One region of the Ruegeria sp. HKCCA5463 genome, then DNA from elsewhere that is predicted to be linked to it. Evidence: riboswitches for the same ligand, from Rfam matches in the RefSeq annotation. Region 1 holds a riboswitch; the other holds the start of a gene.
What was found. Region 1 has a riboswitch for cobalamin ahead of GOW09_RS21455 (DUF4198 domain-containing protein). Riboswitches for the same ligand answer to the same signal wherever they lie in the genome.
Positions count from the first base shown of each region.

Region 2: it holds a riboswitch for cobalamin, as region 1 does, so the genes downstream of both, GOW09_RS07430 (aromatic ring-hydroxylating dioxygenase subunit alpha) here and GOW09_RS21455 (DUF4198 domain-containing protein) in region 1, are expected to answer to the same signal.

Region 1 is NZ_WQFL01000016.1:18,724-24,127, reverse strand. Features, by position in the region: gene cbiQ (cobalt ECF transporter T component CbiQ) at 1-672, opposite strand, end outside; gene GOW09_RS21465 (cobalt ABC transporter permease) at 672-1,247, opposite strand; gene cbiM (cobalt transporter CbiM) at 1,244-1,855, opposite strand; gene GOW09_RS21455 (DUF4198 domain-containing protein) at 1,862-2,647, opposite strand; cobalamin riboswitch at 2,780-2,979, opposite strand; gene GOW09_RS21450 (ROK family transcriptional regulator) at 3,101-4,225, opposite strand; gene GOW09_RS21445 (sugar ABC transporter substrate-binding protein) at 4,479-5,404, shown strand, end outside.
Region 2 is NZ_WQFL01000002.1:277,999-283,402, reverse strand. Features, by position in the region: gene GOW09_RS07455 (MFS transporter) at 1-861, shown strand, start outside; gene GOW09_RS07450 (DUF3833 domain-containing protein) at 858-1,475, shown strand; gene GOW09_RS07445 (DUF3833 family protein) at 1,472-2,014, shown strand; gene GOW09_RS07440 (hypothetical protein) at 2,044-2,268, opposite strand; gene GOW09_RS07435 (hypothetical protein) at 2,277-2,528, opposite strand; cobalamin riboswitch at 2,795-2,999, shown strand; gene GOW09_RS07430 (aromatic ring-hydroxylating dioxygenase subunit alpha) at 3,081-4,334, shown strand; gene GOW09_RS07425 (hybrid-cluster NAD(P)-dependent oxidoreductase) at 4,340-5,404, shown strand, end outside.

The sequences.
Region 1 (5,404 bases):
GGAAAACCCCCGGCACTTCATAGCGGCCAGGATGCGTTCTGATCTTTCGATCGCGCGCACAAGCATCATACCCACAAGGTAGCCAAAGCTGCGATATGTGTGCCAGTTTGTTGCTGGCCGAAAACCACGCACCTTCATGGCGGCGCGCAGCCGCAGGTATTCTTCGCGCAAGACCTCGATATACCGGATCGTGAACATCAGCAGGTAAACCAGCTTTTCGGGGCACCGCAGACGATGCAGGGCGTGGCCCAGTGTAACCGGCTCCATCGTCCCGACCAAAACCAACAGGGACAGGATCACGGCATTGGCGGTCAAGGCAATCTCGACCGCTTTCCAAAAACCCTGCCAGCTTGCGGAGAATCCCCAAAGCGTGAACATCGGATCCCCGGGCATGGAAAAGGGCAACAGGACCAGCATGAACAGGATGAACCCATCCATCATGGCCATTCGCTTCAACGTCTTTCGCCGCGGCAGACGTGAAACTATCAGAAGCGAAAGCGACACTGTCAGCGCCGCGCAGAGCGCGCCGAGGGATGACAGCGCCACGGTCACGACCGCAAAAACAACTGCCATGACGATCCGCATCCGAGGATCCAGCAGGCTGATCAGACCTTCTGGTCCGTCACCGGCTTCGGACAGTGTTTTTTCCTTGTGCCCCAGAACGTGTGCCATCAGGAGGCCAGCTTGCGGCGGGCCGCCATGTAAAAGCCCAGACCAAACAGACCAACGATGTACCCGATCCCGCCAAGGATGGTTTGCAGGTCATTCTGTTCGCGATAGGCCGCAATCTCGCGCCTGAGCGGGCGCAATTCGTTACGTACGGCCTTGGCGATAACCTGCTGCTCTTCGGCGCTGAGAGACGCCGCCGAACCGCTGGCCTGCGTCACAGCAGCCGAAGATGAGCCACCGTTTTCTGCCACGGCAACGCCCATGATCCGCGCGACATCTTCGGCAGACATCGTGACTTCGGCCACATGCCCGGCGCCAAGGTTGGCAAAGAAGGTGTGCGCCACGGCCGAGGTCGGCGTGTAGACAAAAAAACCGTCCGCATCCGTGACCGATCGACCCAGCTCGGCCCCATCCGGGCCGGTGACAATGACCTCGGTGCCGTTTGCCATGTCGCCGTTAGAAAAGCCAATTTCGCCCTCGATGACGTCTCCCGACTCGAAAACGCCGGCTATGACCTTGTGCGCCAGGGCAGGCACAGGTGCGCAGCACACGGCCAATATGACAACCAGATGCTTCATGTGGCTGCTCCTCTGAAAAACAGCTCGGGCTTGACCTTGCGCGCCAACAACACGGCGAACCCGGTCAAAATCGCCTCGATGGCCATGACAGGAATATGGGCGAAGAAAACAAGCTTGGCGGCAGGCAGAAATTCATCCCCCGACAGCGCCAAGGAAAACGCGACCATGCCGGTTGTCGCCGCAATCGCAAATGCGCCGCCGACGCCCCCCCAAATTGCACCTTGCAAAGGCGTTCCACGCGCGATCAGACGACCGAACAACATTCCGGCCACCACTGCGGGAAAGGCGATATTGACGGTGTTGATCCCCAACACCGTCAACCCGCCAAAGCCGAAAAAGACCGCCTGTAGCAAAAGCCCGACGAACAAAGCCGGGAATGCGGCCCAACCAAGCAGCAGCCCGGCCATGCCGTTGAGGATCAGATGGACCGACGACGGACCAATGGGCACGTGGATCAAGGATGCCACGAAGAAACTGGCTGACAGCACGCCCGCAGTGGGGATGCGATCAAGATCCAGAGACCTGAGACCCATGGCGATCCCGCCCGCGGCGGCTATGGCGCCGCCAATTACAACCGGGTTGGAAAGGGCTCCGTCGACGATGTGCATTTGGGGTTACTCCAGATCCCAGGCACGAATCCAGATGACCGCATCCTGGCTGAGTTCTTTGCCCTCATGTTCGGTTGCCGGACCGGAACCAAGGGCGGCGAAACCCCAGTAACCGGCTTTCGGAACGCCGAACGAAAAGTACCCGTTGTCGTCAGATATTGCGACCACCGCACCACCCGGCATAGGAGACGCTTTCGGTGCAGAAACGGCCGAACTTTCCATGTCGGGTTCGGCGGCCATGTACTCGATCTCGATCTCGGCCCCCGCAACCGGCTGACCATCAGCCAGCACACGGCCCGTGAAAGTCGAACCCGCGATGATGTTGGTCGGCTTGTTCAGCGGGATAATCTCGGTCGGCAGACCCACGGGATTCATCCAGTCGGTCGGCAATTCGTTGCGGTTCAGGAAGGCTTTGGTGAGCTGTTGGATATAAATGTCTTCGGATTCCTCATAATAAGGCTGAGGAACCGTCACCAGCACATAGTCGCCCGAACGTTTGACCGGGACACTGCCCTTGAACGCCGCACCCTCGTTTTCCCCGCCAGTGAACCGGATAGGTTCCAGCGTGTCCAGCAAATCGGTCTTTTCACCGTTGTGGATCACATAGAATTCCTGCGGCTTTTCCAGATCCATGACATGGCCATTCTCGAACGGATGCCAGAAAATCAGTTTGACCGGTACATCGCCCGGTTTCTCGATCATGGTGTCGGTGGTGTATTCCAAAAGGAAATGCGCATTTGCTATGGCAGGAAGAGCCACCGCGGCAGCGGCTGCGCTGAGCAGCGTTTTCATGAACAGTCGTCCTTGTCCCGTCGCGCCAATCCCGGCGCGAAATTCGTTTTGACCACGGGACATTCAACGCCAAATTACCCTTTTCAGGCATCCTGGTCCGACGCACATCCCGTCGCCGATTAGGAGTGCCCCTTGTGAGGGCACATGTCCGGCAGGTATCCTGACTTGCGGGTCAAAGCGTCGGACTGGCCTTCCCGGGCAACCCCCAGTGGCGTTTCAGCCCTGCTCGCCGCTTACAGTTGCGGGTGCAGTTGCGGAATTGGGCCTGAGCCCGCACCGCATTCCCTATTGATTCCAGAGCAAGCCCCGGAACCGGACATGCCGAGCGGCTTGCCAGACAACTCAGCCCTCCGTCAACGAAAATGTGTTACGGCCATCGAAAATAATGAGCTCGGCAGTTTGCGAGAGTGAACCAGTTTGTGAAATATCCAAGGCAACAAGGTGATTTCACATCTAAGCTTCTGAAAGATACCTTTCCGACAACGGCAGGCTCGCCGCGCCCAGTGAGCGTGCTTCCGGGCCCACGGTCCCTGCCAGCACGGCAGGGCGCTCGAGACCGGTCAGGTTAAGCTCAGACAGTTTGTCTTCGACCATTTCAACCAAACGCGCCTTGATGTCCTGCGGCATCCAGCCGTCAATCTTCACGCATTCGAAATCTATCAGGCTACAGGACGAGACAATCGCATAGGCAATCCCACTCGCCGTCTGTTTCAACCAGTATTCCAGTTGAACTTTTGGCACATCCCAACGCTGGGTCGTTTCCCAAATGGAATGCGACGTGACACCTGCTGTGGTGATTGCACGCTCGAGCACATACAGGCTGGCCACGTCGATAAGGGGTCTGACACCACCGGCATCATCTGGCACAGGCAAGGGGCCGATTGCGCCCGCGTTTCCACGTCCCGAAAAGATTGCGCCATTGAGGACCACACCGCCGCCAATGAAAAACCCGATATAGAAGTACAGGAAATCCCTGGGCCCATCGGCTGGACCGAATACCAATTCCGCCCCACAAGCCGCAGTGGCGTCATTTTGCAGGAATACCGGAATATCGAGGCGCCGCGCCAGGTCAGCCTTCAGGTCTGATACGCGCCACGGGTCCATTTCTTCCTGAGGAACCTGAAGGGTCTGGGCCCAGTCCCATAGGTAGAACGGCATGGCAATCCCAAGTCCCGCAATCCTGCCTTTGGCCTCAGGCGACATGGATGATATCATTTTGCCCAGACTCTCAGTGGAAAACTCCAAAGTGGCTTTCGGCGTTGGATAGTCATAGGTTCGCCGATCGCGTTGCCGCACATTTCCGACAAAGTCAGTCAAAACCAACTCGGCACTGCGACGCCCCACCTTGAGCCCAAAGAAAAAGGCACCATCCGGGTTAAGTCGCATGGGAACGGAAGGTTGCCCGACTTTCCCGCGGACCGGTTCGCCGCGCAAAAGCAAACCATCCTTCTCCAACAGCCGCATGATGACGGAAACGGTTTGTGCCGACAGTCCTGTCATGCGCGCGATCTCGGACTTCGAAAGGGCCTGGTGACGCCGGACAAGCGACAATACAAGCCGTTCGTTCCGGGCCCGCATCCCGCTTTGGTTGGTTCCGCGCACCTCTGACCCGTGCAGGCCAATCGAATTTTTCCGAGATGAATTTTCCGGCACGACCACCCCTTTCCTGTTGAAGAATGAGAAAGCCCGCCCGCCCTGTCAATAATAAATAAGAGTGATTTATTTATTGACTCAAAATTCGAATCTTGTGATTGTTTCTTATGGGGTCAGGATTTTTTGCCTGATCGCCCTCGTGCCCTACTCGGCATAGAAAAAACTGGGAGGATAATCGATGAAACTTGCAAAACTTGCGGGTGCTGCTGCGCTCGGGGTTACTGCCATGGCTGGCAGTGCAATGGCGGAAGGCGAAACTGTTTGCCTGATCACCAAGACGGACACCAACCCGTTCTTTGTCAAAATGAAAGAAGGTGCGACTGCAAAAGCGGAAGAGCTGGGAATGACGCTCAAAGCCTTTGCGGGCAAAGTTGACGGTGACCATGAAACGCAGGTGCAAGCCATTGAGACCTGCATTCTGGACGGCGCCAAGGGCATTCTGCTGACGGCCTCGGACACATCATCCATCGTTCCGGCCGTGAAGCAGGCGCGGGATGCAGGTGTTCTGGTTATCGCTCTGGATACGCCGCTGGAACCCATTGACTCGGCTGACGCGACCTTTGCCACGGACAATTTCCTGGCCGGGCTGCTGATTGGACAATGGGCAAAAGCCACGCTGGGCGACGCGGCCAACGACGCCAAAATCGCGACACTGGATCTTGCCGTCAGCCAGCCGACAGTGGATGTGCTGCGCAATCAGGGTTTCCTGCAAGGCTTCGGTATCGATCTGGCGGACCCGAACGTGATCGGCGATGAAGATGACCCCCGTCTGGTCGGGAGTGATGTCACCGCCGGCAACGAAGAAGGTGGTCGCCGCGCGATGGAAAACCTTCTGGCCAAGGATCCGACGATCAACGTTGTTCACACCATCAACGAACCTGCGGCAGCAGGCGCTTATGAAGCGCTGAAAGCCATCGGGCGCGAAAATGACGTGCTCATCGTTTCCGTGGACGGAGGCTGCCCGGGCGTCCAAAACGTTGCCGACGGTGTGATCGGCGCGACGTCGCAGCAATACCCGCTGTTGATGGCATCACTGGGGGTTGAGGCCGTCAAGAAATGGGCGGACGAAGGCGTGAAGCCTGAAAACACACCCGGCAAGGATTT
Region 2 (5,404 bases), on a different contig from region 1:
ACTCTGGCAAAGCGAACCGATCCGCAAGAGCTGATGACACTGGCCGCCTATCGTGAAGGCGGGCAGTTGACCGGGGTGGTCATCGCAGCCAGCGCTCCGGCCCTGTTGGTCGCTTTCGGGGCACACTCCCAAGGCTACCCCGCATTCGGAGCGTTTCTGGGGCTGCTGTCCGTTCTGACCTTGATACTGACGATCCCGATCTGGCGACGCAGACCGATCACCGGATCAGGCCTGTCCTTTGCAGGTCTGGGTCAGGCCGGTGGCTTGCGCCTTCTTGCGCTGGCTTTGGTCAACAGCCTCCCGGTTGCCATAACCTCCACCCTGTTTCTGTTTTTTGTGGAAGACCGGCTGCAACTGCCGGGCAAGGCGGGTCCTTTGTTGATCCTGTTCTTCCTGAGCGCAGGCGCGAGCGTCCCGATCTGGGCAAAGCTCAGCAACAGAATTGGCCCGAAACAGACTCTGATCATCGCCATGCCGCTCTCGATTGCCGGCTTTATCGGCGCTGCCACACTGAGTGCAGGAAATCTTGCGGGTTTTGCAATGATCTGTCTCGCCTCGGGCGCGGCGCTGGGCGCGGATATGGTCGTATTGCCGGCCATGTTCTCGATCGTCCTTACCCGGGCCGGGCTGAACGCATCAGCCGCGTTTGGCATCTGGTCCTTCGCTGGCAAACTGGGCCTCGCCCTGGCTGCCTTTTTCACTCTGCCGCTGCTGGAACGCAGCGGTTTCACCCCCGGTCAAACCAATTCCGCACAGGCGCTGGATACACTCAATCTTGCCTATGCGGTGCTGCCCTGCATCCTGAAAGTCGGAGCGTTCGGGATGGTGTTGACCCTGCCGTCCGAGGTCACAAGCAAATGAACGCTTTCACCATCATCCTTCTGGTCCTTCTGACCGCTGTCTTCATCCGCGCAAGGCTGCTGAGCTTTCGCGCGCAATCGCCGTCAGATTACAGCGGCACCGGGCCAGATTTTTCCCTGAAAAAACACCTGAACGGAGAGATCTTGTCCGAGGGCCTGATCTATGGCCCCAACGGCAAAATGTCGAACAGCTTTGTCGCGCGCATGTCCGGCGAATGGAAAGGCAACTCTGGCACGCTGACCGAGTACTTCACGTATTCCAACGGAAAACAGATGACCCGCAAATGGTACCTGACGCTGGGAACTGGCAACACATTCACGGCAATGGCGGATGATATCGTAGGCGAAGGTCGGGGCATCATCTCGGGGTCCACGGTGAAACTGACCTATCGTATCATTCTGCCAGATGACGCCGGTGGACATACGCTGGATGTCACCGATTGGATGTATCTGACAGAAACCGGCGTCATCATGAATCGGTCCGAGATGCGCAAGTTTGGCGTCAAGGTCGCGGAACTGATCGCCACAATGCGTCCAAGCCCCAGTTCTAAACCGATGCATCCAAGTGGGTCAAACGGGTATGACGCGACTTTGGAAGGGAAGCCGTTGCAATGATCACCTTTCGCTCTTTCATCGCCTGCGTCGCCATCGCAAGCCTTGCACTTCTGGCGGCCTGCTCCAGCAAACCGAAGGTACCAAAAACGTTTCTGTCGGACCGACAGTTGAACCTCGAGGAATTTTTCGAAGGCAAAACAGTGGCCTACGGTCAGTTTCAGGATGTTCTGGGAAATATCCCCCGCAGATTCACGGTTGATATCGACGGGACATGGGACGGCGAAACCCTGACCCTGGTCGAAGACTTCGTCTACGACGATGGCGCGACGGAACAGCGCATCTGGACATTGACCAAAACCGGAGAGGATACGTGGACCGGTACGGCGCCTGGCGTGCTGGGAACCGCCAGCGGGATTGAGCGCGGGGATACGTTCAACTGGAAATACAAGATCGACCTGCCGATCAAGGACGGGACCATGCGTGTCAAATTCGACGATTGGATGTGGCTGCTGGATGACGACCGTCTGCTGAACCGCGCGTATGTCTCACGCTATGGCGTCCGTCTGGGTGAAGTCATCCTGTTCTTCGAGAAGAAATAGGGCCGCCAGGACCGGTTTCATCACAAAAGTCAGTAGAAAATAAACTCGTCCACCAATGCTGTCGTCGATCCCTTGACCTCACCGGCCGTGTTTGCCCTTGGCCCGTCCGAGGCCGCGCCCTCGGCGCGTTCGCCGCCCTCGACCTTCAAGCGCGCGCGTTCTATCTGCCCCCAGAGGAAAAACAGACCATCCCGTTTTCCCATGAGGCGCGAAGGAACTGTTGTCCGCAAAACACCTGTTTTCGGTTTTGGCATCTGCTCTCTTACTGCCTCCGGTGTTTTCCACCATTTTCGGAAAACGTAATGGTTTTTCCCGAAAAAGACAATTTTTTATGGACAAAATGAGGTTTTCTACCGACCGTTGACAAGGTGGACTGACAACTCTCGCATGACGGATATTCGCCTTCTTCACCTGCCCCATTGAAAGCCAGCACTATCCCAAACGGATCAACTTCACCCAAAAGGGCTTGCTGCAAACCTCCTTCACTTGGCTTGACACTCTCTTTTCCAGCCATGCTCAGGCGACGTGCAGCGTTTCGTTTCTGATCCGAGCAGCCGGGCCTTCGCCGTCGCGGTTGGGGGACAATTAGGCGGCGCCGATGTCAGACGTGGCCGCATCCATCGCAAGGCCATCGGCCACCGCAAAACGCCATGCTGGCGGGCCTGCCACGCCCCTGTGCCAAGGACTGTGATCCCGGCGCCGTCCACGCTGCCGGAAAATTTCCATGTCTGTTTTGAAACCGGAAATGTCGCAAGCATTTCAGCGCCCAAGCGGGTAAAAAGTAGGCTGCCATCGTGAGGTGCCGCTGCTTGATTCTCAGACAGCGGAGAATTGGGAAATCGGTGTAAGTCCGGTACTGCCCCCGCAACGGTAAGGAAGGTCAGGTTCGACAATCAACCACTGGGACGAGGATCCCGGGAAGGTGTCGCAACCGGGCGCAAGCCCCTTTCAAGTCCGGAAACCAGCCTCAAAGATATGTCAAACCGCGGGTGGCGGTGGGGGCACGGATTTCGGACGTGATCCTCGCGCGCTTCCGGACGGCTCCTCCTTGTCATCTGCCCAAGCAATGCCGCGGGGCGCGGCAGGAGAGCCAGAAGTGAACAATGTCCAAAACCTGTTGGCGCGTCGAATCCCGGGCTATGCTCTGGAACGGGCCTTTTACACCGACCCCGAGATCTTTCAGACCGACCTGGAAACCATCCACTATCGCGAATGGCTCTTTGCCATTCCTGCTTGCGAACTGGTGAAAGCCGGCGACTATGTAACATACAACGTGGGTGCCTATCGCGTGATCATCGTGCGCGGCGCCGACAACCAGATCCGGGCGTTTCACAACACCTGCCGCCATCGCGGCTCGATCATATGCAAGGCGGCAAAAGGCAACGCGCCGAAGCTGGTTTGCCCATATCACCAATGGACCTACGAGCTTGACGGCTCTTTGCTGTGGGCCCGCGACATGGGGCCGGAATTTGATCCCAGGCAGCATGGTTTGAAGACGGTTCATTGCCGCGAGCTTGCCGGGTTGGTTTACATCTGTCTGGCGGATGTCGCCCCGGATTTTGACACGTTCGCCAATATCGCCCGCCCGTATCTTGAGCCGCATGATCTTGCGAATGCCAAGGTCGCCTTCGAAAGCACGATCATCGAGAACGGCAACTGGAAGCTGGTCTGGGAAAACAATCGCGAGTGCTATCACTGCGGCGGCAACCACCCTGCGCTGTGCCGGACCTTCCCTGATGATCCGGGCGTGACGGGGATCGAAGGCGGTGAAACCCCAGCCTATATGCAAGCCCATTTCGACAGGTGCCAGGCAGCGGGTATGCCATCGCAGTTCTACCTGCACGAGGACGGCCAATATCGACTGGCGCGGATGCCGCTGAAAGAAGGGGCCGAGAGTTATACGATGGACGGGAAATCCGCCGTGCGCCGTTGGTTGGGCCGGTCGCCCTTTGCGGATGCGGGATCGCTTTTGAAGTTCCACTATCCGACCACGTGGAACCACTTTCTTGCCGACCACTCGATTGTTTTCCGCGTCACGCCGATCGGCCCGACAGAGACCGAGGTCACGACCAAATGGCTGGTCAACAAGGATGCGGTTGAAGGCGTTGACTATGACGTGAAACGTCTGACCGAAGTCTGGGTCGCCACGAATAACGAAGACCGTCAGGTGGTCGAGGACAACCAGCAGGGCATCAACAGCCCGGCCTATGTGCCCGGCCCGTATTCAGCCATTCAGGAATCCGGCGTGCTGCAATTCGTGGATTGGTATTGCAACACAGTTTCGGCCCGCCTGGCGCCTGACTCCATGGCGGCGGAGTAAGGCTGATGAAAGACCTGAACACGCTTTCATCAGCCGTCTGGCAGGATGGAGAGATGCTGGAATGTGTCTCGGTCGTGCCCGAGATGCCGAACACCGCCAGCTTTTCGTTCCGTGCCCCCTCGGGGGCGCAGTTCGCCTATCACCCCGGTCAGTTCCTGACGCTCGAGATTCCGGCGCCCGGCCAGCCCGGAGGCGTTGTGCATCGCACCTACACGATCTCATCGTCGCCGTCGCGGCCGCGGTCGATCACCATCACCGCCAAAGCGCAACCCGACAGTATCGGCACGCGCTGGATGCTGGACAATCTTCAACCCGGCATGCGGATCAAGGCCATTGGGCCCGCGGGCCTGTTCACCAACGCGTTGAGCGATGCGCGCAAGTTCCTGTTTATCTCGGCTGGCTCGGGCATCACCCCGATGATGTCGATGACCACCTGTATGTGGGACGAAGGCCGCGATCTGGACGTTGTCTTCATCAACTGCGCCAAAAGGCCATCCGAGATCATCTTCCGCCAGCGCTTGGAACAGATGGCCAGCCGCACGGATGGTTTGGACCTGAAATTCGTGGTGGAAGAGCCGGACCGCTACCGCCCATGGACGGGATATCAGGGTCAGTTCAACCAATTGATGCTGGGGCTGATGGCGCCGGATTACCTTGAGCGCGAAGTCTATTGCTGCGGTCCTGAGCCCTTCATGCAAGCGGTACGCGACGCGCTGGCCGGTCTTGGTTTTGATATGAACAACTACCATCAGGAAAGCTTCGGCGCGCCGGTGGAAACCGAGGCGGATCAGCCCGAGTTGGATGACGTTGTTCTGGACGACGACAGCAGCGCCGAGATCCTGTTCGCGACCTCGGGCGTGACGGCCAAGGTTGCCGAGACCGACACGGTGCTTGCCGCCGCCCGCTCGGTTGGCCTGAACATACCGTCAGGCTGTACCTTCGGCGTGTGCGGTACCTGCAAGGTCAAGAAAACTGCCGGAGAGGTCCATATGGTCCACAACGGAGGGATCTCGGAAGACGACATCGACGCGGGGTACATTCTGGCCTGCTGCTCGAACCCGATCGGCAAG